2 regions of the Oleidesulfovibrio alaskensis DSM 16109 genome follow, and region 2 is predicted to be linked to the other one. Evidence: predicted binding sites of a transcription regulator. Region 2 holds the regulator's gene; the other holds the start of a gene.
The links. The regulator sigma-54, encoded in region 2, starts transcription at its own class of promoters, with help from an activator protein. The targets are predictions, from matches to a motif close to CTGGCACGGNNNNTGCTT.
Positions count from the first base shown of each region.

Region 1: the regulator sigma-54 is predicted to act here: its motif matches at 1,020-1,037, upstream of H586_RS0107195 (phosphocholine cytidylyltransferase family protein).

Region 1 covers NZ_AXWQ01000007.1:105,944-109,981, forward strand. Annotated here, with positions in the region: gene corA (magnesium/cobalt transporter CorA) at 1-408, shown strand, start outside; gene H586_RS18540 (putative quinol monooxygenase) at 522-818, opposite strand; gene H586_RS0107195 (phosphocholine cytidylyltransferase family protein) at 1,092-1,766, shown strand; gene H586_RS18545 (CDP-glycerol glycerophosphotransferase family protein) at 1,806-2,990, shown strand; gene H586_RS0107205 (flavodoxin family protein) at 3,110-3,694, shown strand.
Region 2 covers NZ_AXWQ01000015.1:96,257-100,294, forward strand. Annotated here, with positions in the region: gene rapZ (RNase adapter RapZ) at 1-208, opposite strand, end outside; gene H586_RS0110375 (PTS sugar transporter subunit IIA) at 270-719, opposite strand; gene hpf (ribosome hibernation-promoting factor, HPF/YfiA family) at 723-1,265, opposite strand; gene rpoN (RNA polymerase factor sigma-54) at 1,316-2,740, opposite strand; gene lptB (LPS export ABC transporter ATP-binding protein) at 2,933-3,655, opposite strand; gene H586_RS0110395 (LptA/OstA family protein) at 3,656-4,038, opposite strand, start outside.

The DNA.
Region 1 (4,038 bases), on a different contig from region 2:
GAGATGGCCTACATACGCAAGGCGGTGCGCCCCGCGAGGGAAATCGCGTTGCGCATGGCGCGGGTGGAAAACGGCCTTGTGGGCGAGGGCATTCAGCCTTTTCTGCGCGACCTTGCCGATATGGCCGAGATGACCGCCGATGCCGTGGAGGTGTACCGCGAACTGCTGAACGACCATCAGAACAGTTATAACATGGCGGTGGGCAACAGACTGAACGACATCATGAAGTTTCTGACCATTTTTTCCACGGTATTCATTCCGCTGTCGTTTCTTGCCGGTGTGTACGGAATGAACTTTGACGTGATGCCCGAACTGCACGTGGAGTATGCCTATTTTGTGCTGCTGGGCGTCATGGTGGCTGTCGCGGGGGGCATGCTGGTGTATTTCCGCTGGCGCCGCTGGCTGTGACACTGCACGCCGCGGCATGCCGCCGCGGTGCATGACAGTGGCGGAGACAGCACGGACGCAGTCTGCCGGAACCGCTCCGGCAGGCAGACTGCCGCCTGAAGGCGCCGCGCCGGCTACAGCGTTACCGGAGTGCTCCGGGTTGTGTGCAGGGTTACATCGCCGGCAAGCCAGTCTTTTGTGGTGCGGCGGTGCTCGTTCATGTGGGGCTGTTCAAGGTGGGCGCGCAGCGCATCCATGTCCTGCCATTCTTCGTACATGAAAAGCATATCAGGCCGGTACGGGTCGGTGTACAGGTTGTACGTCAGACAGCCCTGTTCGGCGCGTACCACCGGTGCCAGCGCATGCATATGGCTGATGAAGTCCGCCGCATGCTGCGGTTTGACGGGTATGTGTACGGTGACGGTTATCATGATGCTCCTTGCTGCCGCGCTGCGGAACAAGCCGCCCGCGGCCGGTGTATGAGGTCTGACGGGGTTTTGACAGCGACTCCCGCCTGCCGGTTGTATATCAGATGCCGGTCAGTCAGTCACGGGCCGCACGGCGGGCAGCGTCCGGCAGTTTCTGGCAGTTTCAGGCTGTGTCAGGCCGTGCCGGGCAGACTGTGCCCGGACGTGGCATGCAACTTGCTTGGTTCTGCGCAGGCCGGGCCGTTTTTCTTACCTTTAGCCACAGGGGCGTATGACATGAAAGCAGTCATCCTTGCCGCCGGCGTCGGAAGCCGTCTTGGCAGACCGTTTCCCAAATCGTTGTCCCGTCTGCCTTCGGGCGAGTGCATTCTGGGCAGACAGATACGCATTCTGCGCGAGATAGGCATCAGAGAAGTGCATGTGGTCGTGGGCTTTAAAAAGTCGCTGCTCATGGAAGAATTTCCCAATGTGTGCTTCCGCTACAATCCGGTGTTTTACATCACCAACACTTCCAAGAGTCTGCTTGCGGGCATAGAAGATCTGGACGATGATATTCTGTGGGCCAACGGTGATGTGGTTTTTGACCCCGAGGTGGCGCTGCGTCTGATGCAGGCCGGGGGCAATGCCGTGGCGGTGGACCGCAAAAAATGCGGAGAAGAGGAAGTGAAGTACCGCACGGATGCCGCAGGCTTCATAACCGCCATTTCAAAGCAGGTCGAGAATCCGGAAGGTGAGGCCGTGGGACTTAATCTTGTTTCGCGCGGAAGCCTGCCCGATCTGGTTGCGGCGCTGGAATCCTGCCGCCCCGACGATTACTTTGAACGGGCGCTGGAAATGCTGGTGGAAAAAACGCCTTACCGGGCCGTTGATATTTCCGATTACCGGTGCATTGAGGTGGACTTTAAAGGGGATCTGGACGAGGCGCGCCGTCTTTTTAACGAAGGTGCGTGACGTTCTGCCCGTAACTGACGCGTAATTGCGGGGAAACAGATGGGAACCGATATCGGCAGCCTGTTTACGGCGCTATCGCAGCGTGCACCCAAGGAAAATCTTGCAGTGTTCATCGGGCGCATAGGCGGGCGCTTCATGGACAATACCAAATATCTGTTCCGCCACTGCGTGCAGACAGAGCAGCCGTTTTCTTCGGTCTTTCTTACCCATCATGCCGATGACTATGACATGCTGCGTGACGCCGGACTGCCGTGTCTCATGTTTCCGTCGGAAGAGGCCATAGCCATGTTGCCGCGGGCAAAGGCAGTGGTCTGCGATGATTTCTGGTGGCGTATGGAGACACCGGCGCGTTTTCTGCTTTCCGGCGCGCAGATACTGCAGTTGTGGCATGGTATTCCGCTGAAGCTGATAGGCATGCCGGAAGCGGAATCTGCCGTGAACATGGATGCGGAAAAACGGCAGATGCTGCGTGCGGGCTATTCGGGATACGATGCGGTTGTCTCCACGTCGCCCTTTGTCACCGGAACGGGGCTGGGGCGGGCTTTTGCATGTGATGAAATATGGGAGACCGGGTATCCGCGCAACGACATGCTGTTCCGCACGCCTGATGCCATAGATATGCTGGGCGTGGACAGGGAAGCATACGACGCCATGGAGCGGTTTCGCGGGGCGGGGTTTAAAACGGTGTTTTACATGCCGACCTTCCGCGATACCGGCGGGGACGCTTTTGAAAACGGTGCGCTTGATCTTGAGCGGCTGGATATTTTCTGCCGCCGTCAGAAAATCGCGTTCTTCTTCAAGTTTCACCCGTATGTGAACGTACCCGTGCCCCGGCATCTCAAGGCCGTGCACAGCGTGCAGTTCAGTTCCGACGCCTACCCGCTGCTGGCGCAGACAGATTGTCTGCTGACCGATTATTCTTCGGTGGCCTATGACTTTCTGCTTACGGGCAGGCCGGTCGTGTTTTTCCCGTATGATCTTGAAAAATATCTGGCCTGCGACAGGGCCATGTTCTACCGCTACGAAGATATGTCTCCGGGCCCGCGGCCGGTGAACGAGCCTGAGCTGTTCGAAGCGTTGTTCAGGGTATGCAAGGGCGGTGAAGACCCGTGGCGGGAAGAGCGCAACGCGTTGTGCGCCAAACTTTTTTCCGCATGTGACGGCCATGCTGCCGGCAGGGTGGCCCGGCTGATGCGGTCGCGTTTTTTTGCAGGGGGGGCATAGCGCGCGTTACGGTATGTTTGCAGAGAACTTTCTGCTGTGGCACCCTGCCAGGAGAGACGGGGATGTTCCGCTGATATGCGGAGATGTTCCGGGGTGCAAAGCATAACAGGAGGACGCCTGTGATTCTCGGAGTTGAAGGCAGTCCGCGCCGGTCCGGTAATTCGCATAAACTGCTTGAAGCGATACTGGAAGGCGCTGCGGATGTGGGGCAGGAAGGGTACGCCGTACACCTGCGCGATTACCGGTACGACCCGTGCGTGGGCTGCGAACAGTGCAGAACGGAAAAGGCCTGTACGCGTTTCCGTGACGGCATGACGCTGCTGTATCCGCATGTGGACGGCAGCACGGGACTTGTGCTTGTTTCGCCGGTGCACAATTACAACATCACGGCGTGGATGAAAGCTTTTATCGACAGATTGTACTGTTATTACGATTTCAGCGATACACGGCCACGCGCGTGGCGCAGCAGGCTGGCAGAACAGAACAGGGCGGCCGTCATTGCCGCGGTGGCGGAGCAGGAAACTCCGGAAAATCTGGGTGTTGCGCTGGAGGCCATGCGTCTTCCGCTGGAGGCGCTCGGGTACCGTGTGGTGGCGCAGCTGCCTGTGCTGAGGCTGTTTGACAGGGGGCTGGTGGCAAAGCATGAAGATGTGCTGCAGGCCGCCCGTGAAGCGGGCAGAAAGCTTGCTGAAGCCGTGACATAGTCTGTCTGCGGCGCGGTGGTCTGGCTGTCCGCCGCCAACAGTTGTTCCGCTGCGGTTCATGCGCTGCCGCGTGCGTTGCCGCTCTCCGGCCATGCGCTCTATAAAACCGGTGCCTGCAGATATTGCCGTGCCCATCTGCAGGCGGGTGTCATTTGTGGCAACCGCTCTGTTGCTGCTTTTTGTCCGGCAGATATAGCGGCAGATATACCGGCAGCCATGCGCCGCTCCGGCTGTCTGCAGACGGGCCGTGTTCATCCGGCGGCAGCATGTTTCCTGCCCGCTGTTTGTCCGCTGTTTGCCCGCTGCATTTTTCCGCGGTTATCCGCAGTTCTCCGCCACACTCC
Region 2 (4,038 bases):
ACTGGCGCAGGTCCATGCCCAGCACCACGCCGCGGTAGCGCCCCATGGCATCACGTGCAAGATGTTCCAACAGGTCGGCCACTACCCCCACCGGCAGCCCGTCTATGGTAAAAAAGCGCAAGTCCTCGAATACATTGAGCACCGTGCTTTTGCCCGCGCCGGAAAGTCCTGTGACTATAAGAACCGGCAGACTTTCACTCTTTTTCACGGCGCAACCCCTTTTCCTACCTTTTAGACAGAGCGGCACCACCGGCGTCCGCCCCTTTCCGTTACGCCTTCTGCAAAAGCTCCCACAAGGTATCTTCCGAATCTGCCTGAGCAAATTCAGCTCTGAATTCTTTGTCTTTCAGCAGACGCGAAATCTGTGCGAGAATGCGCAGATGCATGCCGGCCACCTGTTCTGGAGCAAGAACAAGAAAGAATACGTTACACAGCTTGTAATCAAGCGCTTCAAAATCAAGCCCTTCAGAACTGCGACCGACCACCAGCACGATGTGGTCAAGCCCCTCCACCTTGCCGTGCGGTATGGCTATGCCGTCACCGATGCCGGTTGTTCCCAGATTTTCACGGTCCTGCAGAATGCGGACCACGGTATTCTGATCCAGTTCCGGATATTTTTGGATGACCGGTTTCACAAGTTCCGCCAGCACCTCAGTTTTGGTGCTGGCGGAAAGCTCATGAATTATGAGGTCTTTATCCAGGTATTCACCCAGTTTCATTTTTTAGAATCCCGGATCGATCAGCCCGAAGTCTCCGTCCTTGCGACGGTAGATGACATTCACGCGGTTGTTCTGCGCGTTTTTGAAAACGAGAAACTCGTAATCCAGCGCCTCAAGCTGCATGGCTGCTTCATCAATATGCATGGGTTTGGGATCAATCTCATCAGTTTCAATGATGGTGCGCTCGCGCACGCCGTCATTGTCTTTGTAATTGAACACATCCATACGCACGCTGTCATCACTGCTGGAACGGCGCCGATCCTTAGTCTTTTCTGCGTGTTTCTTGACCTGTGCTTCCAGCTTATCCAGCACAAGATCAATAGTGGCATACATATCCTCGCTCTGCTCCACTGCAGAGAGATTCAACCCCTCGCCCGTGCATTGTACTTCCGCCTTGTGCCGGAATTTATCAACGCTCAACAGAACCTGTAACTCAAGGTTTTCTGACTTATTCAAAAAGCGTCCGAGCTTTTCAAAACGGCGGTTGGCATACTTTTTCAAGTGATCGGAAGGCTCGAAGTTCTTGAAAGTGAAAGCGATGTTCATAAAAACCTCCAGAGATTCAGTTCAGGCATTTCTGCCGGAAATCCTTTGGCCTAAAATACAGCTTTTCGTTTCGAAGAAGAAGGGATTCCCATAGCTGTACGATACTTCGCCACGGTTCTTCGAGCAATATTGACTTGCAACTTTTCTTTAAGAATTTCTCCGATCTTTTCGTCACTGAGCGGTTCTTTAGGATTTTCTTCAGAAATCAGGTTCTTTATCAGCGCTTTCACACTTTCAGAACCTACCTCTGTTCCGTCATTTAACGCCAGTGCACTGTTAAAGAAATACTTAAGCTCCACAATACCATGGGGGGTAGCCACATACTTATTTGTTGTAATACGGCTGACGGTTGATTCGTGCATTCCTATATCGTCCGCTATATCCTTGAGAATAAGCGGGCGAAGCCGGGATACGCCTTCCTCGAAAAAACCCCTCTGATATTTAATAATGCTCTCAACTACTTTGTACAGGGTTCGCTGCCGTTGATAAAGGCTTTTTATAAGCCACGAGGCGGAGCGCATTTTTTCCTGCACGTAGTCCTTTTCTTTATCAGTGGAGCCCTTGACGCCTTCTTTATAAAATTCACTCAGCTGGAGATGTGGCAGGCCGTCTTCGTTCAGCAGGATGATAAAATCATCCTCGCTTTTATACACGTAGACATCGGGGCTGACATACGCGGGCTGTTCGTTACCGAAACGGGAGCCCGGCATGGGGTCAAGAGTCTGGATAAGGTCAAGATATTCTTTAAGGTCGTCCATTCCCAGACGATATTTTCTGAGAAGAGGCTTGTACCGTCGTTTTTCCAGGTCTTCCAGATGATCGCGGATCAGCTCGACAAGCACAGGGTCGCGGTCGTATCCAAGCACTTCGACCTGAACCAGAAGGCATTCCTGCGGAGTACGCGCCGCTATGCCCACGGGATCAAGCCGCTGCAGCAGGTGCAGCGTTTCTTCCACCTCTGCCGTACCGGCACCGGCCATTTCCGCCACGTTTTCCACCGTCGCCTGCAGATAGCCCGCAGGCGAAAGGTTGCCGATTATGACCTCTGCTATGTCCAGCTGTTTTTCCGTGGCGGAAGACAAGCGCAGCTGCCAGCTGAGATGCCCTTCCAGCGTGGGGCTGGATGAAAAACGAGCCTCAAAGGCGGTCATCTCTTCCGGCACTTCCGCGTCGCGTCCGCCTGCCTGTTTGCCGGTACTGGCAAAATCGCCAAGATAGTTTTCCCAGTCGGCATTCTTTACCAATTCCTGACGGAAAGGGTCGGCTTCTTCTGCTCTCGGGGCTCTCTCTTCAGCCTGAGAGACTGGGCGCTCTTCCTGTGTTTCTTCAAGAAACGGGTTTTCCAGCAGTTCCTGCTGAACGGTTTCAACGAGCTCGACGCGTGAAAGCTGCAACAGTTTGATCGCCTGCTGAAGCTGGGGCGTCATCACAAGCTGCTGAGCGAGTTTAAGCTGCTGTCGTAACTCTAAAGCCATTGTTCAACCGAATCCTTAAGATTATAAAAGCTGAATATATTTTGTTTTTATTGCTCAGGGAATATCAAATCCCTGATGCCGGAGACAGCGGAAACGTATATTCCGTGCTGTTATCCAAAAATCATTCCAAAATGCATTCCATGACTCTTTTCTGCCACATATATCTGTGTGATGCAACCGGAGCCGGGGGACTTACAGGCAGAAGCCCTCTCCCAGATAGACACTGCGGGCCTTGGGATCGGCCACAATGGCTTCCGGAGTGCCTTCCAGAATGACCCTTCCTTCGTAAACGAGATAAGCCCTGTCGCAGATATTCAATGTTTCACGTACATTATGATCAGAGATCAACACCCCGATACCTTTGTCGCGCAGTTTTTTGATGATTTCCTGAATATCATCCACGGCCAGAGGATCAATGCCGGCAAACGGTTCATCAAGCAGGATGAACTTCGGGGCGCGGATGAGGGCCCGGGCGATTTCCAGCCGCCGCCGTTCACCGCCGGACAGGTGCATGGCGTATGAATCGGCGATGTGGGTGATGCCGAACTCTTCAAGCAGTTCCTGCGCTCTTGCCTGCTGAGCTTTTTTGCTCAACCCCACATGTTCCAGAATCATCTGCAGATTCTGAGTGACAGTGAGTTTTTTAAAAACAGAACTTTCCTGAGGCAGATAGCTCAAACCGATACGGGCGCGTTCATGCAGCGGCCAGTCGGATATGCTCAGGTCATCCAGCTGCACCTCGCCGGCATTGGGCTTTACAATGCCTATGAGCATATAAAAGGTCGTGGTCTTGCCCGCGCCGTTGGGGCCCAGCAGGCCGACAATTTCCCCCTGTTTCACATTCAGGGAAACGCCGCAGACCACTTCGCGCGAACCGTATTGCTTGCGCAACCCTGTAGCCTGAATGACCGCCATTTACTTCTTCATCCTTTTGGGGGCGGAAAAAACCGCATTGACGGGCTTACCAGGCGCGCCCAACACTTCACTTCTGTTCTCGTTCACATAAAACCTGATTTCCTGCCCGCCGATACTGTTGCCCTCGTCGCGAAGTACGGGGTCTCCTTCCATCACAAGCAGTCCTTCCGAAACCTTGTAGGTGGCCTTGCGGCATTCTCCCGATTTCGTCAGCTGCTTCATGCGTACGTTACCTTCGGCCACCAGCCTGTTGATCTGGCCGGCGTCAATGGCAGGGCCTTCGGCGTCGTTTTGCTTCGCGGCGGCACTGGCGTTCTTGTCCAGATAGACGGAGATGGAGTCCGCCCACAGTTCAAATTCACCGCGCTGCACGTATACATCCT